DNA from 3 places in the Parafrigoribacterium soli genome. Region 2 is predicted to be linked to each of the others. Evidence: predicted binding sites of a transcription regulator. Region 2 holds the regulator's gene; each other region holds the start of a gene.

Evidence for each region. Region 2 encodes HrcA, which represses chaperone genes, less so after heat shock. Its sites were predicted from a motif close to TTNGCACTCGNNNNNNNCGAGTGCNAA; they were not measured.
Region 1: the regulator HrcA is predicted to act here: its motif matches at 8,986-9,012, upstream of ABUA37_RS04015 (Hsp20/alpha crystallin family protein).
Region 3: the regulator HrcA is predicted to act here: its motif matches at 7,468-7,494, upstream of groES (co-chaperone GroES).

The regions. Positions count from the first base shown of each region.
Region 1 is NZ_JBELNZ010000001.1:813,615-824,066, forward strand. It holds gene ABUA37_RS03970 (MFS transporter) at 1-338, opposite strand, end outside; gene ABUA37_RS03975 (low temperature requirement protein A) at 457-1,677, shown strand; gene purU (formyltetrahydrofolate deformylase) at 1,696-2,550, shown strand; gene ABUA37_RS03985 (YrdB family protein) at 2,630-3,034, shown strand; gene nagA (N-acetylglucosamine-6-phosphate deacetylase) at 3,031-4,182, shown strand; gene ABUA37_RS03995 (glucosamine-6-phosphate deaminase) at 4,448-5,218, opposite strand; gene ABUA37_RS04000 (ROK family transcriptional regulator) at 5,246-6,421, opposite strand; gene ABUA37_RS04005 (ROK family protein) at 6,418-7,371, opposite strand; gene nagZ (beta-N-acetylhexosaminidase) at 7,368-8,813, opposite strand; gene ABUA37_RS04015 (Hsp20/alpha crystallin family protein) at 9,103-9,534, shown strand; gene ABUA37_RS04020 (TIGR01777 family oxidoreductase) at 9,612-10,452, opposite strand, start outside.
Region 2 is NZ_JBELNZ010000005.1:24,305-32,619, forward strand. It holds gene ybeY (rRNA maturation RNase YbeY) at 1-93, opposite strand, end outside; gene ABUA37_RS14285 (PhoH family protein) at 90-1,073, opposite strand; gene ABUA37_RS14290 (histidine triad nucleotide-binding protein) at 1,162-1,515, opposite strand; gene ABUA37_RS14295 (DMT family transporter) at 1,520-2,515, opposite strand; gene ABUA37_RS14300 (LysR family transcriptional regulator) at 2,587-3,480, shown strand; gene ABUA37_RS14305 (16S rRNA (uracil(1498)-N(3))-methyltransferase) at 3,496-4,224, opposite strand; gene dnaJ (molecular chaperone DnaJ) at 4,407-5,513, opposite strand; gene hrcA (heat-inducible transcriptional repressor HrcA) at 5,588-6,610, opposite strand; gene ABUA37_RS14320 (DUF4870 domain-containing protein) at 6,829-7,221, shown strand; gene ABUA37_RS14325 (DUF4870 domain-containing protein) at 7,279-7,650, shown strand; gene hemW (radical SAM family heme chaperone HemW) at 7,647-8,315, opposite strand, start outside.
Region 3 is NZ_JBELNZ010000003.1:58,938-69,389, reverse strand. It holds gene glmS (glutamine--fructose-6-phosphate transaminase (isomerizing)) at 1-510, shown strand, start outside; gene ABUA37_RS08520 (holo-ACP synthase) at 515-886, shown strand; gene alr (alanine racemase) at 883-2,001, shown strand; gene tsaE (tRNA (adenosine(37)-N6)-threonylcarbamoyltransferase complex ATPase subunit type 1 TsaE) at 1,998-2,492, shown strand; gene ABUA37_RS08505 (AAA family ATPase) at 2,511-3,236, opposite strand; gene tsaB (tRNA (adenosine(37)-N6)-threonylcarbamoyltransferase complex dimerization subunit type 1 TsaB) at 3,308-4,057, shown strand; gene rimI (ribosomal protein S18-alanine N-acetyltransferase) at 4,054-4,542, shown strand; gene tsaD (tRNA (adenosine(37)-N6)-threonylcarbamoyltransferase complex transferase subunit TsaD) at 4,539-5,582, shown strand; gene ABUA37_RS08485 (hypothetical protein) at 5,683-6,030, shown strand; gene ABUA37_RS08480 (THUMP-like domain-containing protein) at 6,123-7,349, opposite strand; gene groES (co-chaperone GroES) at 7,577-7,873, shown strand; gene rarD (EamA family transporter RarD) at 7,959-8,894, shown strand; gene ABUA37_RS08465 (ABC transporter substrate-binding protein) at 8,916-10,196, shown strand; gene guaB (IMP dehydrogenase) at 10,299-10,452, shown strand, end outside.

The sequences.
Region 1 (10,452 bases), on a different contig from region 2:
ACTCGCGACAGCACCATGACCCAGTAGTTCGGCGCGATCGCACCGAGGAAGTTGGTGGCGGCGAAGCCGATCAGCACGATGAGCACGAGGTTCTTTCGCCCGAAGCGATGCGTGAGGCTCGTGAGCGGTGCGGCGCTGAGCACCACCGTGCCGGCGAACACGGTGACGAGCAGCCCGATCTGGGACTGCGAGACCTTGAGGCCCTCGGCCATCTGCGGCAGGAGGCCGGTGGGCAGCACCTCGCTCGTGACCGATACGAAGATGGCTCCGGCGAGGATGATGAGAGCGAGCCAGGGGAAGGCGGGCGCCGCAGCAGGCCTGGTTTCAGACGCGTCCATAGGACGAGATTCCGTTCGAGGAGGATGTGGTGCGTGCGCCGACCGCGGGATGACGCGGCGTCTGCGTCATCCCCTCAAGAATACCGGCAGTCTGGCCCGGGCATGCCACGATGGTCGGATGAGGACACCGGGGTTCACTCGCGACCTGCTCCGCCCCGCCGGTGGCGACGAGGCGCACCGCGTGACGTTCGTCGAGCTGTTCTTCGACCTGGTCTTCGTCTTCGCCGTCACCCAGATCTCGCATCACCTGATCGCCAGCCCGTCCCTCCTCGGGCTGGTACAGACGATCATGCTCACGATGGCCATCTGGTGGGTGTGGGTCGACACGGCCTGGGTGACCAACTGGCTGAACCCCGAGCAGCCTCGCGTGCGCGCGCTACTCATCGTCCTGATGCTCGGTGCCCTGCTGATGAGCAGCGCGATCCCCGAGGCCTTCGCCTACAAGGGCGTGCAGTTCACAGTGAGCCTGGTCGCCATCCAGCTCGCCCGCGGCGTCTTCACCGTGCTGGCGTTCGCGCGGCATCGGGCCGACAACGCCATGAACTTTGCCCGCATCACCGCCTGGGCCGCGGCATCCGGAGTGTTCTGGATCGTGGGCGGCTTCGCGCAGCCTGAGGCGCGGCTGTGGTTGTGGCTGATCGCTCTCGCTATCGATTTCAGCGGGCCGGTCGCCCGCTTCTATGTCCCGGGATTCGCGGCGAGTGAGACCCGCACCTGGAACGTGTCGGGCGAGCACATGGCCGAGCGCGTGAGCCTGTTCGCGATCATCGCTCTCGGCGAATCCATCGTGGTGACCGGCGCGACCTTCGGCCAGCTGCCGCTCAGCTGGCAGAGCCTCCTCGCCTTCCTCGCCGCGTTCGCGGGCACCGTGCTCATGTGGCTGATCTACTTCAACCACGCCCAGCGAAGCGGCACGGAGCACATCGTGCGATCCTCGGATGCCGGGGCGGTAGCGAGGGTGGCGTACACCTACATTCCGGTGGTACTGGTGATCGGAATCGTGCTCGCGGCCGTCGGTGATGCCCTCGTTCTCGAGTCGCCATCCGGTCGGGTGGCCGCCTGGGCCGCGCTCGTCATCGCGGGTTCCGCGGTGCTCTACATCGCGGCGAACGTGCTCTTCGTGCGCTCGATCGGCGGGCCGTGGCTCGCCGGGCACCTCAGCGCGATCGTGGTGCTGCTGCTTCTCGCGCTGCTCGCGCTGTTCACGCCCGCGCTGAGTGCGCTCGCCCTCAGCTGGCTCAGCAACGTCGTGCTCCTGCTGGTCGTGATCGCCGACGAGTTGCTGTTCCGGCGCAAGCGACACCGCTCCACGGCGGTCGAGGCGATGTCGACGGACTGAAGCCAATACGGTAGGCGCATGACGTCTTCTACCCACTGGGTCCTCAGCCTCGTCTGCGCCGACCGCCCCGGCATTGTGCACGCGGCCAGCGGCGCGATCGTCGAGGCCGGGGGCAACATCACCGAGTCGCAGCAGTTCGCGAGTCTCGACACCGGCAGGTTCTTCATGCGCCTTCAGGTGGAGTCGGCCACGAGCAGGCAGGGCTTCGAGGCCGCGATCGCTCCGGTCGTCGCGCGCTACGCCATGGACTGGACCCTGGATGTCGTGGGCCGCCCGCTGCGCACGCTCGTTCTCGTCTCCACCGCCGCGCACTGCCTCAACGACCTGCTGTTCCGCGCGAGAGCTGGCCAGCTCCCCGTGGAGCTGCCGCTCGTGCTGAGCAACCACCCCGACCTCGGCGGGCTCGCCGAGTTCTACGGCGTGCCGTTCGAGGCCCACGAGGTGCGGTCGCCCGAGCAGAAGCGCGCCTTCGAGGCGCGAGCGCTGGATGCGGTGCGGGAGCACGACATCGAGTTGGTCGTTCTCGCCCGGTACATGCAGATTCTCTCGCCGGAGTTCTGCGCGAGGCTGGCCGGCCGCATCATCAATATCCACCACTCCTTCCTGCCCGGATTCAAGGGTGCAAACCCGTACAAGCAGGCGCATGAGCGCGGCGTCAAGCTCATCGGCGCTACAGCGCACTTCGTGACGAGCGACCTCGACGAGGGGCCGATCATCGAGCAGAACGTGGTGCGCGTCGATCACTCGCGCACCGCATCCGAACTCGTCGCGATCGGTCAGGACGAGGAGTCGCGCTCGCTCACCCAGGCGGTGAAGTGGTTCGCGGAAGGCAGGGTGCTGCTCGACGGCGCCCGCACCATCATCTTCACCTAGGCGCCGCGGCCCTTCGACGGGCTCAGAGGACGCACGGTCGCTGAGCTCGTCGAAGCGCCGCCCTCGGTAGGGTTGCAGGGTGCCACAGAATTCGCAGGATGCGAGCCCACCCACGGCAGACCGGCGACCGACATTCACACTCGGCCCCAACGACATCCTGCGGTTTCTGCTCGAACTGTTCGCCCTCTTCTCACTCGGCTATTGGGGATACCTGGCCTGGCCGTTCCCGTGGCCCGGCATTCTGTTCATGCTCGGCGCCCCGCTCTTCGCCGCGATCGTGTGGGGCCTGTTTCGTTCGCCGAAGGCCGTGTTCCCGCTCGACCCGGTGGGCAAGGCACTCGTCGAGATTCTCGTGATGGGCTCGGCCGCCGCGGCCTGGTTCATGCTCGGCTATCCGATCGTGGGTGCCATCTTCGGCATCATCGCGGCGATCAGCGGCATCATCAACGGCAGGGTCGAGATCTCCAGGGAGTCCAGTTCATGACCATCCTCTTTCACAGCGCGCGCAAGCTCGATGCGGCGGGCCAGGTCGACGGTTTCTGGATGCTCGTCGACGGTGATCGCATCGTGCGCACCGGGTCCGGCCCGGCCGAGACGACGGATGCCTGGACGGTCGCGACCGAACGCGTCGACGTCGCCGGGCACTGGTTGGTGCCCGGCTTCATTGACATCCACTGCCACGGTGGCGGCGGATACGCCTTCGACGAGGGAGGCGATTCGATCGCCCCGGCACTCGCGGCACATCGCGCGCACGGCACCACTCGATCCGTGCTGAGCCTCGTCACGAACCCGCTCGCGAACCTGCGCGAGAGCCTCGCGACCATTGCCGAGCTGGCGAAGTCCGACCCCCTGGTGCTCGGTTCCCACCTCGAGGGGCCCTTCCTGGCCGAGGGCAGGCGCGGCGCGCACAACCCCGACTACCTGCGGGAGCCCCAGCCCTACGAACTGGAGGAGCTGATCGCGGCGAGCGCGGGAACGCTGCGCCAGATCACCCTGGCCCCCGAGCTGCCGGGCGCAATGGAGTCGATCGACGTGCTCGTCGAGCTCGGCATCACGGTCGCCGTCGGCCACACCGAGGCGAGCTTCGAGCAGGCGCAAGAGGCGTTCTCGCGGGGCGCGAGGCTGCTGACGCACGCGTTCAATGCCATGGCGGGCATCCACCACCGCAAGCCCGGCCCGGTCATCGCCGCTTTTGAGGACGACCGCGTCACGCTCGAACTGATTCTCGACGGCCTCCACGTGCATCCGGATGTCGCCGCCGTCGCGTTCGCGTCGGCGCCCCACCGCGTCGCGCTGGTGACGGATGCGATGGCCGCTGCGGCGTCGAGCGACGGTGACTACCGCTTGGGCTCGCTGAACGTCACGGTGAAGGATGGCCTCGCGCTGTTGTCGGGCACGGACACGATCGCCGGCTCGACGCTGACGCAGGATGCCGCCCTGCGCTGTGCGATCGAGAGGGCTCGGGTGACGCCCGCCCATGCCGTCGAAGCGCTGACTCTCACCCCCGCGCGGGTGCTCGGCATCGAGCACGAGTTCGGCTATCTGAAGCAGGGCTATGCGGCCGATGCCGTGTTGCTCGGTCACGAGTGGCAGGTCAGCTCGGTCTGGGCGGCGGGTCGCCAGCTCAGCTGACACCGATCGCTGAGCCTGTCGAAGCGGGTCGAGCACACGGTTTCGATACGCTCGCTGGCGCTCGCTACTCAAGCCGCCTTCGCCGCCTCTCGCGTGCGTAGAACAGGACCAGATGCGACACGCCGGATGCAACGGCCCGGCGTCACCGCGTGTCGCACGAGCTCCTGTTTAACGCACGCGGGTTGACTAGGCCGCCCGCGGCCGTATCGAAACCAAGGGCCGGCATCGATACACTCGCTGCGCGAGCACTCGACCAGCGGGACAGCTACACGGCCTCCCAGGCGGGCTTGTTCGCCCAGGCATAGCGGTAGTAGTCGAGGTTGGCCAGCCGCGAGGCAGCGGCCTCGTCCACGATCACGGTCACGTGCGGGTGGAACTGAATCGCGGAGCCCGGCGCGCTCGAGGTGACCGGTCCCTCGACGGCCGCGGCAATCGCATCCGCCTTGCCCTCGCCGAACGCGAGCAGCAGCAGGTGCCTGGCACGGCGGATGGTGCCGAGTCCCTGCGTGATGCAGTTCACGGGCACGTCGTCGATCGAGTCGAAGAAGCGGGCGTTGTCGGCGCGAGTCTGCTGGGTGAGCGTCTTCACCCTGGTGAGCGATTCGAACGATGATCCCGGCTCGTTGAAGCCGATGTGGCCGTCGGTGCCGATGCCGAGGATCTGCACGTCCACTCCCCCGGCCTCGACGATGGCCCGCTCGTAGCTCTCTCCGGCCTGCTCGATCGGCCCGCGGTCGGCCGGGACTCGCACGAGCTCGGGGGGGAGTCCGAGCGGTTCGACGACGTCACGCCAGATCACCGAGCGATAGCTCTCGGGATGCCCGGCTGGCAGTCCCACGTACTCGTCGAGCGCGAAGCCGCGCACCCGCGAGAGGTCCGCCCCACGCGCGGCAAGCGCACGGTAGACCGTGAGCGGCGTTGATCCCGTTGCCAGGCCGAGCACGGCATCCGGCTTTCGCGCAACGAGATCAAGGATGACGTCGGCCGCAAGCTCGCCCGCGGCGGCCTGGCTCTCGAGAACGACTATTTCTGGCACTGGTGGCTCCTTGCTGTGGTGGGTGGATCAGGAAAAGCCGAGTTGTCTGGAGAGCACCGCCGCGGCGGCCCCGCGCAGCACGATGTCGTCGCCGAGCGTGCTCATGCGCAAGGTGAGTTGGCCGCTGAAGGCGGCCATGGTGCGGGCACGCAGGGTGGCGTCGGCCGCCTCGATGAGCGCTCCGTCGAGGTAGCTCGCGGGGCCGCTCAGCACGATCTCGTCGAGATCGAGCACGCCGACGATGGGCGCGAGTGCGATTCCGAGGCGCCGCCCGGCTTCGCGCAGAACCTCGTCGCGGGCGGCGGATGTCGCGCTCACCTCGAGCTTCGCCTGCAGCCTCGGGATGGCCAGCCAGGTTTCCAGGCAGCCGGACTTTCCGCAGCGGCACGGCTCGCCATCCGGATCGACGACGACGTGCCCGATCTCGCCCGCAGCATGGTGGCTCCCGAAAAGCTGCCCCCCGCCGAGCACGAGGCCAGAACCGACGCCCTGCCCGACGGTGACCACCATCAGATCGCCCCGCGCCTCACCGAAGCTGTGCTCTGCGAGCACCGCCGCATTCGCGTCGTTCATCACCGCGACGGGAAGGGAGAACTGCTCGGCGAGCCTGGCCTGAAGCGGCTCGTGCTGCCAGCCCAGGTTCGGTGCGCTCAGCACGGTTCCCGACGCATCAACGATGCCAGGTGAACCGACTCCGATGCCGAGGATGGGCGCCGACACCGCACCGATAAGGCCCTCGACGAGCGCGAAACTGCGCTCGATCGCGGCGGCTCCGCCCTCAGGCACACCGTTCGGCAGCGGCAGTTCCGACTCGTGCAGCACGGTGCCGGCAAGATCCAGCACCGCGCCCCGGAACACCGAGTGACCACCGAGGTCGATGCCGATGATGTTGAAGGAGGCACGGTCGATGTCGAGCAGAATGGCGGGTTTGCCGCGCTGCACGCTCTCGCTCGGCGGCGTCTCCCGCGGCCCGAGCTCGACGACGAGCCCGTCCGCCATGAGTTCGGCCACCAGGTCGGAAACCGTGACGCGCGTCAGGCCGGTGCTGCGCGCGACATCCGCTCTGCTCTGCCTGCCCGAGCCGTAGAGCGTCTGCAGCACGAGCGCGCGGTTGTGCACCCTGGCGTGTTCCGGCAGCACCTTCTCCGAGGGACGCAGGAGCCTCCCGGCGGTCCTCGCCGCGGTCACGTCCTTGGCGCTCATCCCAACGCCTCCCGGCCGCCTACCGCCGCCTTGCCGGCGAGCGCCGCACCGAGCGCGGCCACGGGTGAGCCGAGCGGCACGAGGCTGACCCGTTCCGGCAGATCGAGCGAGGCGATGAAGGGTGACGCGCTCGCCCACCCGCTCAGCACGGACTGAATGGGGCTGAGCAACCGCTCGCCGAGAGAGCTCAGGCCGCCCCCAATGACGACGAGATCGACGCCGAGGCTCAGGATGAGGATGCGCACGGCCACCGCGGTGTTCTCGATCAGCCTGTCCCGCACCTCGATCGCGAGCGGCACGCCCGCCTCGGCGGCGTCGAAAAGTTCGGTCACCGGGTACGGATGCTCGCTCGGCCACTGCCGGGCAACGGCCGAACCCGAGGCGAGCGTCTCGAGGCAGCCGCGCTGTCCGCAACTGCAGATCACGCCATTCGGGTCGACCGGAATGTGCCCGATCTCTCCGGCGGTGCCGCGCGAACCACGCCAGAGCTCGCCGTCTAGCACGATGCCCGCGGCCAGGCCCGTCCCGAGGTTGAGATACGCCATCGAACCGGGAACCTCTTGGGTGAGGTCGAGCAGGCTCCATGCACCGAGCGCGGCGGCGTTCACGTCGTTCTCCACGCGCACCGGAACGCCAAACACCGCAGACAGCCCCGGCCCGAGATCGAGCCCGGCAACACCGAGGTTCACCGCGTGCGCGACTCGTCCGGCTTCCGCATCGACCGAACCGGGAATGCCGACGCCGATGGACGCGAAGCTGCCCGCCTCCACTCCGACGAGGCCGGCGAGCGCCGACACGGCGGCGCTCGCATTGCCGAGCACCGCATCCGCGCCCATGCCCGTCGGCAGGCGCACCTCCTGCAGCACGCGGCCGCTCTCGTCGACCACGACACCGTGCACCTTGGTACCACCGATGTCGAGCCCGACGAGCATCCGGCCGTCGGGGTTCACGACTGCACCGCGTTCAACCAGGCGAGAAGCGCCTGCCCCACGTGGCGCGAAGCGCCAAAGGTCGCGACGTCGGCGTAGGCCCGGTCGTCTGCAGGCCACCCGAGGTCGACGACGACGACATCCGGATGCTGCTGCCGCAGCTGATCGATGTAGGTCCGCACCCAGGGGTAGCGGTGGTTGTCGCGACCGAGCACCACCGGCTGGAGTCCCGCAGGCAGCTCGGGCAGCGCACCCTCGCGCACCGGCAGTGTCTCGGCTCCCGCGGCGTCCGCTCCCCACGTGGAGACGCCGACGGCGATGTTCGCCTCGGTCTGAATTGAGAGGAGCACGCGCTCGGCACGCACCGTGACGCCGGGCCTCACATCGAAGGCGGCGATGGTGCGCTCCAGCGGGAAGACGGGTTCGTCAATCGCGGGAATGGGGATGCGCTCGGCCTCGACCGCGAGCCCCGCGGCGAGCGCGGCGACGCGAGCCATGGCATCCGCCAACCGCCCGTCGGCGAGTCGGCCGTTGCTCACCGCATCGGTGATCGCCCACTCGATGGCGTCGAGCTGTTCCTCGGTGTTGTCTGTGCCGATGCACAGCAGGTCGCAGCCCGCGGCAAGTGCGAGCACCGCGGCCCCGGGAATTCCGACCTCGCCACTCGCGCCCTTCATGTCGAGGGCGTCGGAGACGATCACGCCCGCGAAGCCGAGTTCCTCGCGCAGCAGCTGCTGCAGGATGCGGCGGGAGAAGGTTGCGGGCGCGTCCGGGTCGAGCTGCGGCATGAGGATGTGCGAGGTCATGATTGAGCGCGCCCCAGCAGCGATCGATGCCCGGAACGGCAGCAGTTCCCGCTCGCGCAGCCGTTCGAGCGGCAGGTCAACGACGGGCAATGCGAGGTGTGAGTCGGCGGAGGTGTCGCCGTGACCCGGAAAGTGCTTCGCGCTCGTGGCCGTGCCGGTGCGCTCGAGTCCGCGCACCCAGGCCGCACTGTGCCTCGCGACCAGTGCTGGGTCGGAACCGAAGCTGCGCACACCGATGACGGGATTGTTCGCGTTCGAATTGATGTCGACATCCGGAGCGAAGTCGAGGTTGCAGCCGCTCTGCCGAAGTTGCCAGCCGATCGAGCGCGCGACGCTCTCGGTGTAGGCGACATCGTCGATGCGGCCGAGCACGGCGTTGCCCGGGTAGGGCGAACCGCTGTCGTGATAGAGCCGCGTGACGTCGCCGCCCTCCTCGTCGATCGCGATGAGCGCCGCGGGGTTTGCCCGACGGATGCTGGCGGTGAGCTCTCGAAGCTGCTCGCGCGAGACGATGTTGCCGCCGAAGATGCAGACGCCGGCGAGCCCGTCGCGCAGCCGCCGCTCGAGCCACTCGGGCAGTGTCGTGCCGACGAAGCCCGGCAGCAGCACCGCCGCCGCGTTCACTCGACCGGATGAGCCGGACTGGGACTCTCGCATGGCTTTAGTAAAGCGTACAAACAAAATGCCTGCAATCCTTTTCCCGCCCAAATGAAGGAGTCGCCGCCGAGGATCCACGCATTCCGGGAGGGAGCTCGGCGTGGGAGGGCTCCACTCCTTCATTTGGACAGCGCAGGGCGCGGGTGGGAGCAAAAACCGCGCGCGAAACACGTTGGCACTCTCAGAGGGAGAGTGCTAACATTTTCCGTAGTTGAGCGTATGTGACTCAACTTATGAACCGACGATGAAGTGACGCCGAGAGGCGCACGACGTGAAGGAGTTGATGAAAATGGCAATGTTGTTCGATCCATTCCGTGAGCTGGACCGCGTCGCCGCGAACCTGCTCGACACGAGGCAGGGTCCCCGTCTCATGCCCATCGATCTGTATCGGGATGGTGACCACTACATCCTGAGCGCAGACCTGCCCGGAATTGACCCGGGTTCGGTTGACGTAGACATCGACGGACAGCTGCTCACCATCCGCGCCGAGCGCACCGCGCACAGCGAGGACGGCGTGAAGTGGCTCGCCCACGAACGTCCGAGCGGCAGCTTCCTGCGCCAGCTCAACCTCGGCGACGGCATCGACACCGAGAACATCAGCGCGAACTACGACAACGGTGTGCTGAGCGTCATGATCCCGATGAGCGCCAAGGCCATGCCGCGCAAGGTCGCGATCAGCTCAAACGGCACCGCCGAGAAACCGGTCGAAGTCACCGCGTAGACAGCGGAACGCAACGCAAGGGCCGCGCCTGGGGAACAATCCCGGGCGCGGCCCTTCGCCTCGGACCCGTCAGGAGGTCACCGGATGATTCTGCCGAGCTGGTGACGAAGGGAGCCCTCGAGAGTCGGCTGGCGAAAGTGGTGTCCGGCGCCTTCGAGCTTGGTCGGCACAACGCGCTGGTCGGCCTCGGCGAGTTCGGTCGAACCCTCCTCCCCCAGAAGGATCCGCGGTCCAAAAGTGGGCACGGGAAGCAGCGCCGGCCTGCGCATCACTCGGCCCAGCGTGCGCGTGTATTCGGCGTTGCGCACCGCGGCGGGCGCGACCGCGTTGATCGGACCGGACATGCCCGTGTCGACGAGCGCGCGGTGATAGACATCGACGAGATCCTCGAGATCTATCCACGACAACCACTGGCGCCCATCGGAGATCGGGCCGCCGAGGCCCGCGGCGAACAGGGGCCGGAACAGGCGAAGGGTTCCGCCGCGGGCCGCCTGCACGATTCCCGTGCGGATCGAACTCACGCGAATCCCGGCCTCCATCGCGGGCCTGGTTGCGGCCTCCCACTCGGCCACGACATCCGCCAGAAAGCCAGCGCCCTGACCGCTGTCCTCGCTCAACACTTCATCGCCGCGATCGGCACCGTAGTAGCCGATGGCGGAGGCGACCACCAGAACCTTCGGGCCGTCGGATGCGGCGGCCGCGAGCTCTGCCAGACGGGCGGTCGGAGCGATCCGGCTCTGACGAATCGCCTTCTTATGGCTCTCGGTAAACCTGCCGGCGATCGACTCACCGGCGAGGTGGATGAGCGCGTCGACTCCGTCGAGTAGCCCCGCGTCGGGGTGCATGGGGTCCCAGTGCCGCTCATCCGCACCTCCTGCGACCCCGCGAACGAGCCGGATCACGCGGTGGCCACCGGTC
Region 2 (8,315 bases):
CACGTGGAGCTGATCGAGCGCGAAGATGGCCAGCCGCTGCAGAGCGGCCTCGTCCACCGGAACCGAAGACTCGTTGTTGACCTCGACGCTCATGCCGTCGGACCCTCCTGGTTGCGGCGCTGCTCGCGCTCGAAGCGCTTCGCCTGACGTTCCGCATCGTACTTCGTGTAGGCGTCGACGATCTGGCCGACGAGGTTGTGGCGAACGACGTCGTCGCTCGTGAGCCTGGAGAAGTGGATCTCGTCGACGCCGCCGAGCACGCTCGTCACGAGTTGAAGTCCGCTCGCGCCCGCGGGCAGGTCGATCTGGGTGATGTCGCCGGTGACGACCATCTTCGAGCCGAATCCGAGCCTCGTGAGGAACATCTTCATCTGCTCGGGCGACGTGTTCTGCGCCTCGTCGAGCACGATGAACGCGTCGTTGAGCGTGCGACCGCGCATGTAGGCGAGCGGCGCGACCTCGATCGTTCCCGTCGCCAGGAGCTTCGGCACGACCTCCGGGTCCATCATTTCGCCGAGCGCGTCGTAGAGCGGACGGAGGTACGGGTCGATCTTGTCGGTGAGGGTGCCCGGCAGGTAGCCGAGCCGCTCCCCTGCCTCGACCGCGGGGCGCGTGAGGATGATGCGGTTGACCTCTTTGCGCTGGAGCGCCTGCACGGCCTTGGCCATCGCGAGGTAGGTCTTGCCGGTTCCCGCCGGGCCGATGCCAAACACGATGGTGTTCTGGTCGATCGCGTCGACGTAGTCCTTCTGCCCGAGGGTCTTCGGGCGGATGCTCTTGCCACGGCTCGTGAGGATCGCCTGGCTCAGCAGCTCCGCCGGGCTCGCTCGCGGGTCGTTCCGCAGGATCTTGGCGGACTCGGCCACGCTACGCTCGTCGACGTCTCGCTCTCCGGCGACCCCGTCCCCGCGGATCATGGTCACCAGCTCCTCGACGAGTCTCACTGCCGAGCGCACCTGTTCGGCGTCCCCGGCGAGCGTGATCTCGTTGCCCCGCACCGCAACCTCGACGAGCGGGAACTGCCGCTCGATCACCTTCAGCAGGCGATCATGGGTGCCGAGGAGCCGCACCATCGCCACGTCTTCGACCCGCAACTGCACCCGCGTCGACGACGTGCTCTGCGCTGCGCCGGTGTCTGCGGTGTCCCGTTCGGGTACTGAACTACTGGGCAAGAGTGCCTTCCTGAAGAGTTCCGCCGAGAACGTGGGCGTGAACGTGAAAAACGGTCTGTCCGGCGCTTTCGCCGGTGTTGAAGACCAAACGGTATTCGCCGCCGGAATGTTCCGCCGCGAGGCTCTGTGCGGTCGCGACCACCTCGGCGAGCAGCGCGGGATCGCCCGCGGCGAGCTCGGCCACGTTGGCATACCGATCGGTCTTCGGCACGACGAGCAGGTGCACCGGGGCCTGCGGGGCGATGTCGCGGAACGAGATGATGCGATCGCTTTCGAAGACGATGTCGGCCGGAATTTCGCGCGCGATGATGCGGGTGAAGATCGACGGGTTCTCGGCTGACATGCACTTAGCTTAAACGACTGGGCTCGAGCGAAGGCGGCCGTTCGCCCTCAGCAGTATTGCGCGACGCACCGCGCTCGCGGTGGCGCTGCTCGATCCTCCTCCCCCAGAACGTTCCGATGAGCACGAGCGCGACTCCGCACCATCCGGTCGGGTCGAGGTGTTCTCTCGCGATGCCGACACCGATGACGGTCGCCCACAGGGGTTCCGTGCCGAGCAACAGGCTCACCCGCGCGGGCGAAGTGCGCCGCACGGCCCACATCTGCACGAAGAACGCGAACACCGTGCAGACCACCACGAGGTAGACGAACAGTGCCCACTGCGCGGCGCTGAGCGTGGCGACATATGACGGCATGGACTGCCTCAGGAACGACGACCCCACGCAGAACAGCAGGGCGCAGGTGCCGAGCTGCACGGTCGTGAGCATGCGCGTGTTGAGCGGCGCACGGCCGCGGTCGCCCTCGGTCAGTCGGTGCATCGTCACGACATGAATGGCCCGGATGACCGCGGCAGCCAGGATCAGCACGTCGCCGACACTGGGCGCCTGGAACGCCCCCACGCCGGCCAGGAGGGCCACCCCGACCACGGCGACAATGGCCGCGACGAAGAAGCTGCCCGGTAGGCGGCGACGAGTCACGATCGATTCGAGGATGGGGGTGAACACGACGGTGAGGCTGATGATCAGGCCCGCATTCGTGGCCGAGGTATGGGCGACGCCGAAGGTCTCGCACGCGAAGACCGCGGCCAGCAGCACGCCGAGAATGACGCCGACGCGCAACTCTCGCCTCGCCTGTCCCGCGGGCGCTCGCACCCTACTGCGCGTCCGCCCCACCCCGACGACGACACCCATGATGACCGCGGCGAGCAGCATGCGCGCGGCGAGGAGCGCGAGCACCGACGACGGACTCACGAGTTCCTTCGTGACGAGGTAGGTCGAGCCCCAGGATGCCGCCACGACGAGCAGGAGAAGGTCGACGCGGAAACGGCTGAGGAGCGAAGTCACTCCCCCATCGTGCGGTCGCGGATAGCTAAGCACAAGGGAGCGATTTCGGGCCTATGGATTAGTTTGGACTAATGGAATTGGGTCAGCTCCGGGCGCTTCGCGAGCTACGGGATCGCGGGAGCATTGCCGCGGTCGCCGCCTCGCTGCACGTCACGCCGTCATCCGTCTCGCAGCAGCTCACCGCCCTGCAGCGCGGCTCGAGCGTGCCGCTCACCAGGCGCGAGGGTCGACGCACCGTGCTCACGGATGCGGGGCTCGCGCTGGCTGCGGCCGCCGTGGGCGTCGAAGTGGCGCTCGCGAAGGCCAGGCAGGCGGTGCGGGACTTCCAGACCGAACCGGCCGGCACCGTCTCAGTCGCGGCGTTCACGAGCGCGGGATCCGCGCTCGTCGCACCGCTGCTCACCGAGTTCGCCGACGCCGATGGAACGCGGCTGGCCCTGAGCGACGAGGATGTCGCCCAGGACGACTTCCCCGCCCTCACCGCGAGGCACGATCTGGTCGTCGCACACCGGCTCGCAGGCAGTGCACCCTGGCCGCAGTCCGTGTCGGTCGAACCGCTGCTGTTCGAACCGCTCGACGTCGCTATCGGCGTCGGGCATCCGCTGTCGGGCCACCGCTCACTGACACCGGAGGACTTGCGGGGCGAAAGCTGGGTGGCCGTGCACGACGGATTTCCCCTCGAGGGCGCGCTCGCCTCCCTGCTTTCCTCGAGCGAGGTGCGGATCGCGCATCGGATCAACGAGTTCTCCACGGCCGCGGCCGTCGTCGCGGCGAGCGGATGCCTCGCGCTCATGCCGCGCTACACACCCGAGCACCACCCTGGCGTCAGACTCATACCGCTGGAGCAACCGCTGCTCGGCCGTCAGATCGACTGCCTTGCCCGTCCGGAAACACTCGAACGCGCGAACGTGCAACTCGTTCTTTCCCGGCTGAGGTCGATGGCGGCGACGCTCACGCAGCGCTGAATCAGTCCGGCGCTCTTACCAGCGGCCGAGTCGCGAGTTGAGCACGGCGATCGCGGCGGGACCCGCGGTGGAGGTGCGCAGCACTGGACCGCCGAGTTTCCAGGCGGATGCCCCTGCCGCGGTCAGTCGCGCCAGCTCGGCATCCGAGATCCCGCCCTCCGGCCCCACCACCAGCACGATGTCGCGTCCGTCGGGTTCGAGGGCACTGAGTGGCTGCTGCGCGGTCGGGTCGAGCACGATCATCCGCGCCTCAGCCGCCAGCGCGCAGAGCACCGCCGTCGAGGCGAGGTCGCCCACCTCGGGAATCCAGGGTCGCAGGGACTGCTTGGTCGCCTCCCGCACGATGGCAGACCACCGCCGGTGACCCTTGGCGACCTTATTGCCCTCCCACTTGACGATCGAACGCTGCGCCGCCCACGGGATAACGCCGTCGACACCGAGCTCAGTTGCCTGCTGCACGGCGTACTCGTCGCGATCGCCCTTCGCGAGCGCCTGGGCGAGCCAGATCGCGGGGCTCGCCGCCGGCGTTTCGGCGACCGTCGCCACCTCGACGACGAATTCGGAGATCTCGGCCGAGACGATCTCCCCGGTCGCGACGAGCCCGGCACCGTTGCCGATCGAGATCGATTCGCCGACCGCCAGGCGACTCACCGTGACCGCGTGCCGCGCCTCGGCGCCCGTCACGGAGACCCGTTCGCCCACGACGGCAGCCACCAGCTCGTCGCTCAGATAGAAGTGCGCCACGTCTCAACTCTCCCAGATCTCGCCCCGCCCAGAAGCACCTCTCCGGTCCCCTGATTTCGGAAATTCAGGACATTGGTCGCGCCGCGACGCTTTCGCCCCTACAGTGACGGCGCGGAAGCGCAGCCACTCGCGCCATAGTCCTGAATTTCCGAAAGGGCCAGGCGAAGGCGGGAGCCGGTGCGTCAGATGTTGAGGAAGCGGTCGCGCAGCTTCTGGAAGAGGCCCTGCTGGAAGTGGGTCAGCGTGGGAGCGGCCTGCTTGCGGGAGCCGGCGAACTGCTTGATCAACTCCTGCTCCTTGCCGCTGAGCTTCGTCGGTGTCGTCACCTGCACGCCGATCTTGAGGTCGCCGCGGCCGTTGCCACGCAGGCGCGTGACGCCCCGATCCTTCACCGTGATCACCTCGGCGCTCTGCGTGCCGGGCTTGATCTCGACCGAGACCTCGCCGTCGAGCGTCTTGAGCGTGGTCTTGGTGCCGAGGATCGCATCCGTCATCTGCACCTCGAGCGTCGCCAACAGGTCGTCGCCATTGCGGCTGAAGACATCGTGGTGGCGCACCTTGATCTCCAGGTAGAGGTCGCCGTTGGGGCCACCCGCCGGGCCGACCTCGCCCTGCGAGGGCATCTGGAGGCGAAGTCCGGTGTCCACGCCGGCGGGGATGTCGACGGGGATGGTGCGGCGGGCGCGCACGCGGCCCTGGCCCTGGCAGGTGGGGCACGGGTTCGGGATGACGGTGCCGTAGCCGCGGCAGGTGCCGCAGGGGCTCGAGGTCATGACGTTTCCGAGGAGGCTTCGAACGGTGCGCTGGATCTGGCCAGTGCCCTGGCAGATGTCGCAGGTGACGGGCTGCGTGCCGGGCGCGCAGCACGAGCCGCCACAGGTCTCACACAGCACGGCCGTGTCGACCTCGACGTCCCGGCGGGTGCCGAACACGATGTCGTCGAGGTCGACCTCGACGCGGATGAGGGCGTCCTGTCCGCGCTCACGGCGCGACCGCGGTCCCGACCTTCGGCCGCCGCCCCCGCCGAAGAACGTCTCGAAGATGTCGCCGAAGCCGCCGAAGTTCGCACCTCCACCGAAGCCCGCCTGCGGCCCGAGGTCATACTGCTGGCGCTCGTTCGGATCGGACAGCACGTCGTAGGCGTGCGTGACGAGCTTGAACTTCTCGGATGCCTCCGCGCTCGGGTTCACGTCGGGGTGCAGCTCCCGGGCAAGTCGGCGGTATGCCTTCTTGATCTGCTCGGGGGTCGCGTCCCGCTCGACGCCCAGAACCTCATAGTGGTCTGCCAATGTCATTCCTCAGTCTTGTCGTGTGCGGTCGGCCGGAGCCGGCTCAGTGCAGTGCGGATGCGCGAAGCGACGAGCTAGTCGTCGCCCAGCAGCCGCGAAAGATATCGTGCGACGGCCCTGACCGCCGCAATGTTGTTCGAGTAGTCCATGCGCGTCGGGCCGAGCACCCCGAGCCGCGCGAGGCCATCACCGGTCGAGGTGTATCCGGTGGCCAGCACGGAGGTCTCCGCGAGGCCGAATGATGCGTTCTCGCTGCCGATGCTCACCGAGAATCCGTTCTGGTCCGGCTCCATCTCGCCGAAGAGCCGCAAGAGGGTGACCTGCTCCTCGATCGCCTCGAGCACGGGGTAGATGCTTCCGCTGAAGTCCTCTTCCGTGCGCACGAGGTTCGCGGCCCCCGCCATGAGCAGCCGCTCCTGCCGGTTCGCCAGCACCTGCTCGGCAAGAGCGGACGCGACCTGCTGCACCGTCTCGGCGCGGTCGGTCTCAAACTGGTCGCCGAACGCCGAAAGCTTCTCGACGGCATCGCTGAGCCCGAGGCCCCCGATCGCGGCGTTGAGCCGGGTGCGCAACTCGGCGAGGAACTCGTCATCCAGTTCCTCGCTCACGTCGAGCAGGCGCTGCTCGACCCGGCCGGAGTCAGTGATCAGCACCGTCATCATGCGCGTGGCGGCAAGCCTGACGAGTTCGACATGACGGATGCGCGACCGCGTGAGCGAGGGATACTGCACGAGAGCGACGTGGTGCGTCAGCTGCGAGAGCAGCCGAACCGTGCGGCCGAGCACCTCGTCGAGATCCGCGGACTGGCCGAGGAAGATCTCGATGGCCTGCCGCTGTGCGGGACTGAGCGGTCGCAGGTCAGCAAGCTGGTTGACAAAGACGCGGTACCCCTTATCCGTGGGGATACGGCCGGACGAGGTGTGCGGCGCGGCGATCAGTTCTTCGTCTTCGAGCAACGCCATGTCGTTGCGGATGGTCGCCGCAGACACCCCGAAGGAGTGGCGGTCGACGATCGATTTCGAGCCGACCGGCTCACGGGACGCCACGTAGTCCTGCACGATCACTCGCAGAACCTCGAGGCTGCGATCGGAAACCATGTCGCGTCCTCTCTTCACTGCGCACTGCGGTTGGCACTCAACCACTTCGACTGCTAATTGTATCGCGACACGCGCCCCCGGAGGGCATTGCGTGGCCGTGGCCGTGGGCAGTACCTTATGCATGTGTTGGCACCGCGCCCCAGAATGGGGGCCCGGTCGATGACTCCCAAGTCTCTCCTGCTCCCGGGACGGACCCGCTTACCTGAAAGGCAATGCAGATGACTGACCCAACCCCGCAGCCGGCAGCCCCTCAGCCCGCAGCGCCACTCACCGCCTCAGACGACAAGCTGTGGGCCTCGCTCGCCCACTTCGGCGGCATCCTCTCCATTCTCCCCTCGCTCATCATCTTCCTGGTCTTCAAGGACCGCGGCGCCCTGACCCGTCAGGAGTCGAAGGAGGCGCTGAACTGGCAGATCACCTGGCTCGCGGTTGACATCATTTCCTTCATCATCGGGATGGCCACGATCTGGTTTGGTGTCGGCTTCTTCTTCCTCACCGTCATCCCGTGGATCCTGTACATCGCGAACGTGGTGTTCTCCATCCTCGGCGGCGTGAAGGTCAACAGCGGCGGCGCCTACCGGTACCCGGTCTCCGTGCGGCTCATCAAGTAGCAGGCGTTCGGAAGGGGCGGGAGCGTGGCTCCCGCCCCTTCTTGGTTTAATGGGTCAATGACCGACTCAACGCCACCGACCAACCCCTACCGGGGATCGACACCTCTCAGTGCCGCAGACGAGAAACTGTGGGCGACCCTCGTGCATGTCGGCGGGATCTTCTTTCACATTCTGCCGTCGCTGATCGGCTACCTGATCCTCAAGGAGCGCGGGCCGTTCATCCGGCAGCACACCGCGAGCGCGCTCAACTTCCAGCTGACGCTGATCATCGCCTACATCGTCGGAGCGATCACGACAATCCTGCTCATCGGTGTCGTCATCCTCCTCGCGGCGGTCGTGGCGAACGTCGTGTTCAGCATCCTCGCGGCGATCGCCGCAAACCGTGGCGAGAGCTACGTGTACCCGCTCGCGATCCGGTTCGCCAGCTAGGTCAGCCTGCGAACGACGGCGTCGGCGAGCAGCCTGCCGCGCAGGGTCAGCTCGATCCTTCCGCGAATGGCCGCCGCGCCGTCGATCAGCTCGTCGGCGATGAGACCGGCGACTGCCGCGCGTGCCTCCTGGGGCAGGACGGCGATCGGAAGGCCCTCGCGGATCCGGCTCTGCAGCAGCACGCGCTCGACCCGCCGCGTCTCTGCATCGAGCACCTCGCGGCCGGCACCGGGCGACTCGCCTGCGGCGATGCGTTCGGCGTAGGCAGCGGGATGCTTGACATTCCACCAGCGCACCCCGCCCACGTGGCTGTGCGCCCCTGGGCCGATGCCCCACCAGTCGTGTCCCTGCCAGTAGGCGAGGTTGTGACGCGAGACGAACTCGGGCGAGGTGGCCCAGTTGCTCACCTCGTACCAGTCGTATCCGGCCTGGCCGAGCACGGCATCCGCGAGCTCGTACATGTCGGCCTGAAGGTCTTCGTCGGGAGTGGCGACCTCTCCGCGGCGGATCTGGCGCGCGAGCTTGGTGCCGTCCTCGACGATGAGAGAGTAGGCCGAGAGATGATCCGGATGCTGGGCGATCGCGTGTTCCAGCGAGGTGCGCCAGTCCTCGATCGACTCACCCGGCGTGCCGTAGATGAGGTCGAGGCTCACCTGCAGCCCCGC
Region 3 (10,452 bases), on a different contig from region 2:
CTCGAGACGGTGCTCGAGCAGCACGACGCCATCAAGCAACTCGCGGGGTGGATGACCGACGCGCGCTCGGTGCTCTTCCTCGGTCGCCACGCGGGCTATCCGGTTGCGCTCGAGGGGGCCCTGAAGCTCAAGGAACTCGCGTACATCCACGCCGAGGGCTTCGCCGCCGGCGAGTTGAAGCACGGCCCGATCGCGCTGATCGAGCCCGGTCAGCCCGTGTTCGTCATCGTGCCGAGCCCGCGAGCCACCGACTCCCTGCACAAGAAGGTCGTCTCGAACATCCAGGAGATTCGTGCTCGTGGTGCTCGCGTGCTCGCGATCGCAGAGCAGGGAGACGTCGCGGTGCTGCCATACGCCGACGAGGTGATCGTGATCCCGCTCGCCTCCACCCTGTTCGAACCACTGCTTGCTGTGGCGCCGCTGCAGATCTTCGCGATGGAGCTCGCGGCGGCCAAGGGCCTCGATGTTGACCAGCCGCGCAATCTGGCCAAGTCCGTGACCGTGGAGTAACGCGGTGATCGTCGGCATCGGGGTTGACGTGGTGGACATCGCCAGGTTCGAGCGAGCCGCCGACCGCACGCCCAAGCTCCTCCCGCGCCTGTTCGCTGAGAGCGAACGGATGGATGGCGATCGTGAGCGTCCGTTGCGTTCACTGGCCGCGCGCTTCGGCGCGAAGGAGGCCCTCATCAAGGCGCTCGGAAGCGCCGCCGGGGTGCACTGGCACGACATCCAGGTGGTCTCGGACGGACAGCGAAACCCGTCGTTTTCGATCACGGGCGAGCTCGCGGATGTGGTGGCCGAGCGCGGAATCACGACCATGCACCTGTCGATGAGCCACGATGCCGGAGTGGCGATCGCCTACGTGATCGCGGAGAGCCTGCCGTGACGGGCGAGCAACGCCCGTTCCGCGAGGCGCTCGTTGACCTCGGCGCCATCGCTCACAACGTTCGGTTGTTGCGGGAGGCCGCCGGTGGAGCGATCGTCATGGCCGTGGTCAAGTCGAACGGCTACGGACACGGAGCGGTGCGCGTTGCGCGCGCCGCGCTCGACAGCGGTGCGGAGTGGCTCGGCGTCGCCGACCTCACGGAGGCGGGCGAGCTTCGCGACGCCGGCATCGACGCCCCGCTGCTCGCCTGGCTGCACCCTCCCGGGCAGGACTTCGAGGGCGCGGTCGCCGCGGGAATCGATATCGGTGTCAGCTATCGTGAGCAGCTTGACCGGGTGGCCGCGACATCCGGCATCGCCTCGGTTCATCTCAAGGTCGACACCGGCCTGAGCCGCAACGGCGCGGACCGGCCGCAGTGGCGAGAGCTGTTCGAGGCCGCGGCGGATCACGAACGGCGCGGCCGGCTGCGGGTGCGAGGCATCTGGAGTCACCTCGCGAACGCGGGTGAGGCCGAGGATCGTGCGCAGGTCGAGGCCTTCGAGCAGGCGATCGAGCTCGCCCGGGACGCCGGCCTCACGCCTGAGCTCCTGCACATCGCGTCGACCGCGGCGACGCTTCGACGGCCCGAGGCACGCTTCTCGATGGTGCGACTCGGCATCGGGATGTACGGACTGTCACCCTTCGACGACGTCACCTCGGTGGCGCTCGGCCTTCGCCCCGCGATGCAACTGACCGCTCAGATCGCCGCGGTCAAGCACGTTCCGGCCGGTTCGGGCATCTCCTATGACTACGCCTATCGCACCGCGGTCGACAGTACTCTCGCGCTCGTGCCGATCGGCTACGGTGACGGGATTCCGCGCTCGGCATCCGGCAGCGCGCCCGTGTTGATCAATGGCAGCACCTACCGCGTCGCTGGTCGCATCGCGATGGACCAGTTCGTGCTCGACCTAGGCTCCGACGCGGATGTCGTGGCCATGGGCGACCGCGCCGTGCTGTTCGGCGACCCGGCCACCGGCGTGCCGAGCGTGGACGACTGGGCGGCCGCCGCGGGCACCATCAACCACGAGATCGTGTGCAGGCTCGGCAGGCGCATCGAGCGCAGGTACCGCTCATGACCACGATGACGATCGCCACGCCGGAAGACATGGCGGTGCTCGGGGCGCGCATTGCGGCCGAACTGCGCGCCGGTGACCTGGTCGCGCTCAACGGAGAGCTCGGCGCCGGCAAGACGACGCTCACCCGCGGTCTCGGAGCCGCGCTCGGCGTGCGCGGCACGGTGACGAGTCCCACCTTCGTGCTTGCGCGCACCCACCAGCGCGACTCCGGGGAGCCACCTCTCGTGCACGTCGACGCGTACCGGCTGTCGAGCCCCGCGGAACTGGACGATCTCGACATCGACTATGCGGCATCCATCGTCGTCGTGGAATGGGCGGCCGGGATGCTCGACGGACTCACCGAGGACTGGCTCGAGCTGTCGATAGCGCGGCCGACCGGCGGCGACGCCCCGGCCGAGTTTGACGAAGCGGATGACGATGTGCCGGAGCCGCGGGAGGTCACGATCACCGCTCACGGTGCTCGCTGGGCGGGCGTCTCCTTCGCATCCTGACGCAGGCCCCGGCTCTCTCTAACGCTCTCCGCCGCGGATGTGCCGCTGCGGGGCGGCAAGGAACGAGCGCCAGCTCATCACGAGTTCCGATTCCGTCCACGGCGTCGGGCGGAACCCCCAGTCGCCGACCTCGAGAATGGTCGCGCCGGGCAGCGCGGCGAGCACCGGCGAATGGGTCGACATGATCACCTGCGAGCGGCCGTCTTCGAGAGCCTCGGCGAGCATCCGCACCAGCCGCAGGCATCCGTTGAACGACAGCGCAGCCTCGGGCTCATCGAGCACCCAGAACCCCACACCCCGGAACTTCGACTCGACGAGCGACAGAAATGATTCGCCGTGCGAAAGCTCGTGGAAGACGGGCTCCGGCCCCTGCCCCGGGTTCTGCTCCAGATAGGTGAAGAGACCGTGGGCGGTCTCGCCTCGCAGGAAGTACCCGCGGCGCGTGGCGCCGGCATTGCGCACGAGGGTCACGTGCTCCCGCAACTCCGACTCGCTCGGCCGGGTGGACAGGCGCGCGCCCGTCGAGCCTCCCTCCGGCGAGAGACCGAAGGCACCCGCGATGGCCTCGACGAGCGTCGACTTTCCCGATCCGTTCTCCCCGACGAGAATCGTCGCCTGGCCGAGTTCGAGACCGTCGTCGAGAAGCTGGCGAACCGCCGGGATCGTGCAGGGCCACCTCGAGCGGTCGAGCTCGGACCCCGGCGGGCACGTCACCTCGCGGATCGGGAAGAGGTCGTCGCGCATGCTGCCATCCTCGCAGCACCTTCCGACGCCGGGCGACAGCGGCGACCGGCGCGAGCGGGGATACTTGAGGGGTGCTTCTCGCGATCGATACCTCGGCTGGAACGAGTGTCGCCGTCGTCGACCGTGAGCGCGGCGTGCTCGCCGAACGGGGAGAAGCCGACACGCGCCGGCATGCCGAAGTCATTGGCGAGTTGATCGCCGAGTGCCTGAGAGAGGCGGATGTCCCGGTAACCGCCCTATCCGGTGTAGCCGTGGGCATGGGGCCAGGTCCGTTCACAGGACTGCGGGTCGGCATCGCGGCTGCGCAGGCCTTCGCGCTCGGCGCGGGTAAGCCCGTCGTGCGGATCGTGAGCCACGACGCGATCGCCTTCGAGCGCTACGCCGCCGGGGACAGCGGTCCCCTGCTTGTCGTGACGGATGCGCGTCGCAGGGAGGTCTACTGGTCCACGTACAGCGGCGCCGACGAGCTCGGGCTGCCGGTGCGGGCGTCGGGGCCGGGACTCGCGCGCCCCGAGAACCTCGCGACCGAGGTGCCGGGGTTCGAGAGTTACCGCGGGGCCGGCGACGCCGCTTCGCTCCCCACCGGCACGGCCGCCCGATTCTCCGAATCGTTCGGAACCGGCGCTGTGAGCCCAGGCTCAGCGACCGCGGCCCATTCGTTCCCTGAGCTTGTCGAAGGGAACCTGGTCTCCGCGGCATCCCTCGGTCTGCTCGCCGAGGCCATGTACCTGCACGGCCGCCCGTTCGCCGGCAAAGATGCGCTTTACCTGCGCTCGCCCGACGTCACCCTCTCCGCGGGCCCGAAGCGGGTGACCGGATGACCTGGCAGCTGCGACGCGCAACGCCCGCCGATCTCGACGCGATCATGCTGCTCGAGACGAGCATCTTCACCACGGATGCCTGGTCGCCCGAAAGCATGCGCTCCGAGCTTGCGAGCGCCCACACCTACTATCTCGTCGCCGAGCGGCTGGACGATGCGAACATCGTCGGCTACGCCGGACTGCTCGCCCCGCGAGGCGCTCACGACGGCGAGATCCAGACGATCGCCGTGGCGGAATCCGCGAGGCGAGGCGGCCTCGGTCGCACGTTCATCCGGTCTCTCGTCGCGGAGGCGCGGACGCGCGGGGCCAGCCGGGTGTTCCTCGAGGTGCGCGCCGATAACGCCGGCGCCCAGCGGCTCTACGAGAGCCTCGGCTTCGCTGCCATCGCCGAGCGGCCCGGCTACTACCAACCAGACAATGTGGACGCCATCGTGATGAAACTCGACATTCCCGAACCCGTGTTGCGGCCCGCGGTGGGCGCATGAGTGCGCTCGTGCTCGGCATCGAGACGAGCTGCGACGAGACCGGAGTGGGCATCGTGCTGGGGCGCGAGTTGCTCGCGAATGTCATCGCGTCATCCATGGAGGAACACGCTCGCTATGGCGGCGTGGTTCCTGAGATCGCCGCCCGGGCCCACCTCGAGGCGCTGACGCCGACGCTCGAGGCTGCGCTCGCCGAGGCGGGCGTGACACTGCAGCAGCTCGACGCGATCGCCGTGACGAGCGGGCCCGGTCTCTCTGGCGCGCTCATGGTGGGTGTTGGCGCTGCGAAGGCGCTCGCCGTGGCACTCGACAAGCCTCTCTACGCCGTGAATCACCTCGTCGGCCACGTCGGCGCGGACGTGCTCTCGACGGCCGGCCCGATCGAGTATCCGACGGTCGCGCTCCTCGTCTCCGGCGGTCACACCTCGCTGCTTCTCGTGCGCGACCTCGTCTCCGACGTCGAACTGCTCGGCGAGACCATCGATGACGCGGCGGGCGAGGCCTTCGACAAGGTCGCGAGACTGCTTGGGCTGCCCTACCCCGGCGGACCGCAGATCGATCGCGCGGCGGTCGGCGGCGACCCCGCCGCCATCCGTTTCCCACGCGGGCTCTCAAAGCCCAAGGACCTCGCCGAACACCGCTACGACTTCTCGTTCTCGGGCCTGAAGACGGCGGTTGCCAGGTACGTCGAGAAGCTGCGCGACGCGGGCGAAGAAGTGCCCATGGCGGATGTCGCGGCCGGCTTCCGCGAGGCCGTCGCCGACGTGCTCCTCAGCAAGGCTCTCGCGGCCTGCGCCGACCTCGGGGTGCCGCGCCTGCTGCTCGGCGGCGGAGTCATTGCCAACGCCCGACTGCGCCAGCTGGCCGAAGAGCGGTGCGCCGCCGCGGGCGTCGACCTGCGCATCCCGCCGCTGTCGCTGTGCACCGACAATGGCGCAATGATTGCGGCGCTCGCCGCCCAACTCGTGGAGGCGGGGTACCCGCCGTCCGCGCTCGACTTCCCGGCCGACTCCACCCTCCCGGTGACCGCAATTCAGGCCTGAACGGCCTTTCGACACAGGCCGCGGGTGGATTGACACCCCTTCGGGTGGCTGTCACTATTGCATCGCCGAATGTATGTTCCCTACGATCCTGGAGTTCGCTATGTCCGATCAGATTCCTGCTGCACCCACCCCGCCGCCGGCCTCACCCTACGGCGCCCCGACTCCCGGCGCGGGCCCCAAGCAGACCCTCAGCCTCACGTCCTTCATCCTCGGTCTCGCCGGCCTCGTCTTCAGCTGGGTGCCGATCCTCGGCTTCCTCGCCTCGCTCGCCGCGATCATCATCGGTTTCATCGCCAAGGGCAAGGAACCGGGCGCGCCGAAGTGGATGTGGCTCGTCGGCGTGATCGCCGGTTTCGTCGCCGTCGTCATCAGCCTGATCGTGCTCATCCTCTTCTTTGTGAGCATCGCGATCCTCGCGTCGGTACCTGGATCGATCCACTCGTACTGATCTCGAACTGAATGGAGAGACCCGGGCCATCGGCCCGGGTCTCTATGTTTTTCGGGTGCGCGTGCTTGTGGGTGCCGTTCGCTCAGACGCGCTCAGACGCGCTCGGCCAGCAATGCCACGTGCCGTCCCGCCACACGCGTCAGGATGAGCGTGGCTGAGGCGCGCCCCTTCGGGGACAGGCGCTTGCGCAACTGGGCCGGGTCGACATCCACGCGCCGTTTCTTGATCTCGAGCCTGCCGATGCCGCGCGCACTCAGCTCGCGCCGCAGCAACTTTTCGTCGAACGGAAACTGCTCGAGAACGCGGAAGCAGCTCGCGAACGGTGTCTCGATCGCCGTGCCGGAGCTCAGGTACGCGATGCCGTCGCTCACCATCGACGCGCCGAGCCTTCGTCCGAGTTCCCCGATCAGGCGCGCGCGGATCACGGCACCGTCTGGCTCGTAGAGGTATTCGCCGAGCTCGCCGGTCTCCACGTCCTCGCTGTCGGCATCGGCGCTGAGCTCGGCTGTGCCGTGATCTCCCAGCACGAGAGCAGAACGACGGATGCGGGGCCTCGCGACCGCGCCGAACCAGAGTCCCAGCTCCACGACCTCGTGGTCCACCGAGATCCACTGCGCCTCCGCGTCGCTCGGAATCAGCTCCCGATCCACGCCTGGCCCGAGCTTGACGCCGGTCGGAACGCGCTCGGCGAGGGCGAAGGCGAAATCGAGCGAGGGGGAGAAGTCGGCCGGATCGGTGATGCGAGCGCTGTGCTGATGGCCGGCCGCGCGCCTGGCGGGGTCGAGGTACACGCCGTCGAAAGCCTCCGGGATCGCGTCGAGCGGGTCTGCGTGGCTGCTGCCGTCCGGGCGGAACGCGGCGACATCCGCGTTCACGACGGCCGCATTCGGCCACGGCGCCAGGTTGTAGGCGGCGATAGCCGCGGTCACCTCGTCGATCTCCACCGCGGTGACCTGGAGGTCGAGCGCGGCCATGGCCAGCGCATCCGCCCCGATGCCGCAGCCGAGATCGGCGATGCGACTCAGCCCGGCCGCCTGGAATCGTCCCGCGTGCAGTGCGGCCACCCGCAGTCTGGTCGCCTGCTCAAGCCCCGCCTCGGTGAACAGCATGCGGCCGGCGAAAGGGCCGAATTTCCCGGATGCGCGCGCCCGCAGCTTCGACTGGCTGAGCACGCTCGCGACGAGGCCGGGCGAGTGGCCGGCCTTGCGCAGCTCGCTGACCGAGCGCAGCACATCCGTCGTCGACTCGTACGGCGGCAGCGAATCGAGCAGCCGCAGACCATCGGCAGTCAGCAACTCGACCAACTCGCTCGTCTCCATCCGCTCATTCTGCCTGTTCTGGTCCCCTCTCGATCTCCCGCATGAAGGAGTGGAGCGCTCCCACGCGACGGCACTCCCCGCAAACACGGGTGAGCGGATGCGCGACCCGCGGCGGAGTCTGGCACTCCGATTGCGAGAGTGCTAATCGACCGGTACAGTAGTTCTGGCACACTCGCAGTGAGAGTGCTAACCCAAGTTTTCGAAGTTTTGAGAAAGAAGAGGTCAACGTGGCAGTCTCCATCAAGCCGCTCGAGGATCGCATTGTCATCAAACAGGTCGAGGCCGAGCAGACCACTGCTTCCGGTCTCGTCATTCCTGACACCGCGAAGGAGAAGCCCCAGGAGGGCGAGGTCGTCGCGGTAGGCCCAGGCCGCATCGACGACAACGGCAACCGCGTTCCGCTCGACATCGCGGTTGGCGACAAGGTCATCTACTCCAAGTACGGCGGAACCGAGGTCAAGTACGGCGGCGAGGACCTGCTGGTCCTGTCCGCTCGCGACGTGCTCGCCGTGGTCGTTCGCTAGTAGTTCTTCACCGAAGGCCCGCCCGGGAAACCGGGCGGGCCTTCGTGGTTCTTCGGGGCCGAAAGAACGGAGTAACGTTTTCAGGATGCCGCCAGCGACACCCAGCCCAGCCACGGCATCCGCGCACGAGCGCTCTGGCATCTTCTTCGCCGTCGCCGCCTTCGCGATGTGGGGCGCGTTCCCCGCATACTTTCTGCTGCTGCGCCCGGCCGGTGCGTTCGAGATCGTCGACTGGCGGGTGCTCTTCTCGCTCGGGTTCTGCCTGATCGTCATCACGATCACGCGCACCTGGCCGGCGCTCGGCGCCATCGTGCGGCAGCCACGCCAGTTGTTCATGCTCGCGCTCGCAGCCGTGCTCATCTTCATCAACTGGGAGGTCTACGTCTGGGCCGTGCTCGCCGGGCACGTGGTCGAGACCGCGCTCGGCTACTTCATCAATCCGATCGTGACGGTGCTGCTCGGGGTCGTGCTGCTGCGCGAACGACTCCGGATGGCGCAGTGGGCGGCCGTGGGCATCAGCGCAATCGCCGTGCTCATCCTCGCGATCGGATACGGCTCCTTCCCGTGGGTCGCCCTCAGCCTCGCGTTCTCCTTCGGCCTCTACGGCCTCGTCAAGAAGCGGGTCGGTCCGCAGGTCGATGCGCTGAGTGGACTCACGCTGGAGACGTCCTGGCTCGTCCCCCTCGCGGTGGTACAGCTCGTCTTCGTGCAGTTCGACACCGGTCTCTCCTTCGGCCACGGCTTTGGGCACAGCCTGCTGCTGCTGAGCGCCGGCATCGTCACCGCGCTGCCGCTCCTCGCATTCGCGGCCGCCGCGCGCAGGCTGCCCCTCGTCTACATGGGGCTCATCCAGTACCTCACCCCCGTGCTGCAGTTCGTGTTCGGCGCGTTCGTGCTGCACGAGGCGATGCCCACGGAGCGCTGGGTCGGTTTCGGTCTCGTGTGGCTCGCGCTCATCGTGTTGAGCGTCGACCTCATCGTCACCGGCCGTGCCCGTCGCGCCTCAGCGCTGCCCGCCTGAGGCTTCGGTAGTGTTCCGAGGGTGAACTCCGGCACCCGAAGGCTCGGCATGGCTCGTCTCGCCGCTGCCGTCGCCGCGGTCGCCGCATTATCGCTGGCTCTAGCCGCCTGCGCGCCCGAGCCCAAGCCCGTGAAGACCAGCCCACCACCGACGGTCGCCGCGCCGAGCGGAGACGGCATCCTTCGCATCGGAACGCTCTTCCCCACGACGGGCACGGCATCCTTCATCGGCCCGGCGCAGGTGGCCGGCGTCGAGGTCGCGGTCAAGGAGATCAACCTGGCCGGTGGCGTGCTGGGCAAGCCCGTCGAGGTGCTCCACCGCGACTCGGGCGATGCATCCACGACTACCGCCGAAACGTCGTTCGCCGACCTCGTCGCGAAGAAGACCGACGTGATCATCGGACCGTCGTCATCCGTTCTGGCCCTCCGGCTCGTGCCGAAGATCGTCGAGGCCAAGGTCGCCGTGATCGCAACGGCGGCGACGGCGCCCGCGCTCAGTGACGCTCAGGATGCCGGCCTGCTTTCGCGCACCATCCCCTCCGACGCCCTCGAGGGCACCGCACTCGGCCAGTTTCTCGGCAAGACCAAGGGTGTGAAGGCGGCGCTCGTCTACTTCGACGATGACCAGGGCAATGGCGTGCACGGCACCTTCGCGAAGGCGCTCAAAAAGACGGGCGGCACACTCGTCACGGCGCAGAAGCTCGACGCGAAGAGCGACGTCGCCAGCATCCTGGGCGCGGTGACCAAGACGAAACCGGATGTCGTGGTCGTGACGAGTCCGTTCACCGCGATCGAGCAGAACAAGGCCATCATCACCGGGCTGAACGCCGCGGGACTCGGTGGCGCGAAGCTGTGGCTCACCGGCGGAGCGATGGCGGACTACTCGCAGGCGATGCCAAACGGTGCGCTCACGAACGTGAACGGCATCCTCGAGGGCGTGGCCCCGACTGACGCGTTCAAGGCGCGAGTTAAGGCGGCCGACCCCAACGTCACCGACTATCGCTTCGCCGCCGAGGCCTACGACGCGACGATTCTCGCGGCGCTCGCCGCCTCCTCCGCGAAGGACGACAGCGGTGCATCCCTCGCCGGGGCGCTGCGGGGCGTCTCCGAAAAGGGCATCAAGTGCCTCAGCTGCGGCGAGTGCCGCGAGGTGCTCAAAACGCAGAGTGACATCGACTACGACGGCGCGACGGGCCTCATCAACTTCGATGCGCACGGCGACCCGCAGACCGCGCACTTCGGCGTCTACAAGTACGACGGCGAGAGCCGATTCCAGCTCTCCAGCTCCACCGCCGTCGGCTGAAAATCGCGGGTGGGAATCGCGAGCTCCCGTTAACCGTTAATATTGGGTACCGGCATCCAGCGTCGCATCCGGGCCTATTGACACGCGCATAAAGGGAACTCAATGAGCCAGCCAGATCCATTCGGTTTTATCGGCCTCACCTACGACGACGTCATGCTGCTGCCCGGGCATACCGATGTCATCCCCAGCGAGGTCGATACGTCGTCGAGGCTGACCAGGCGCATCCGGGTGAACACGCCGCTCGTGTCGGCCGCCA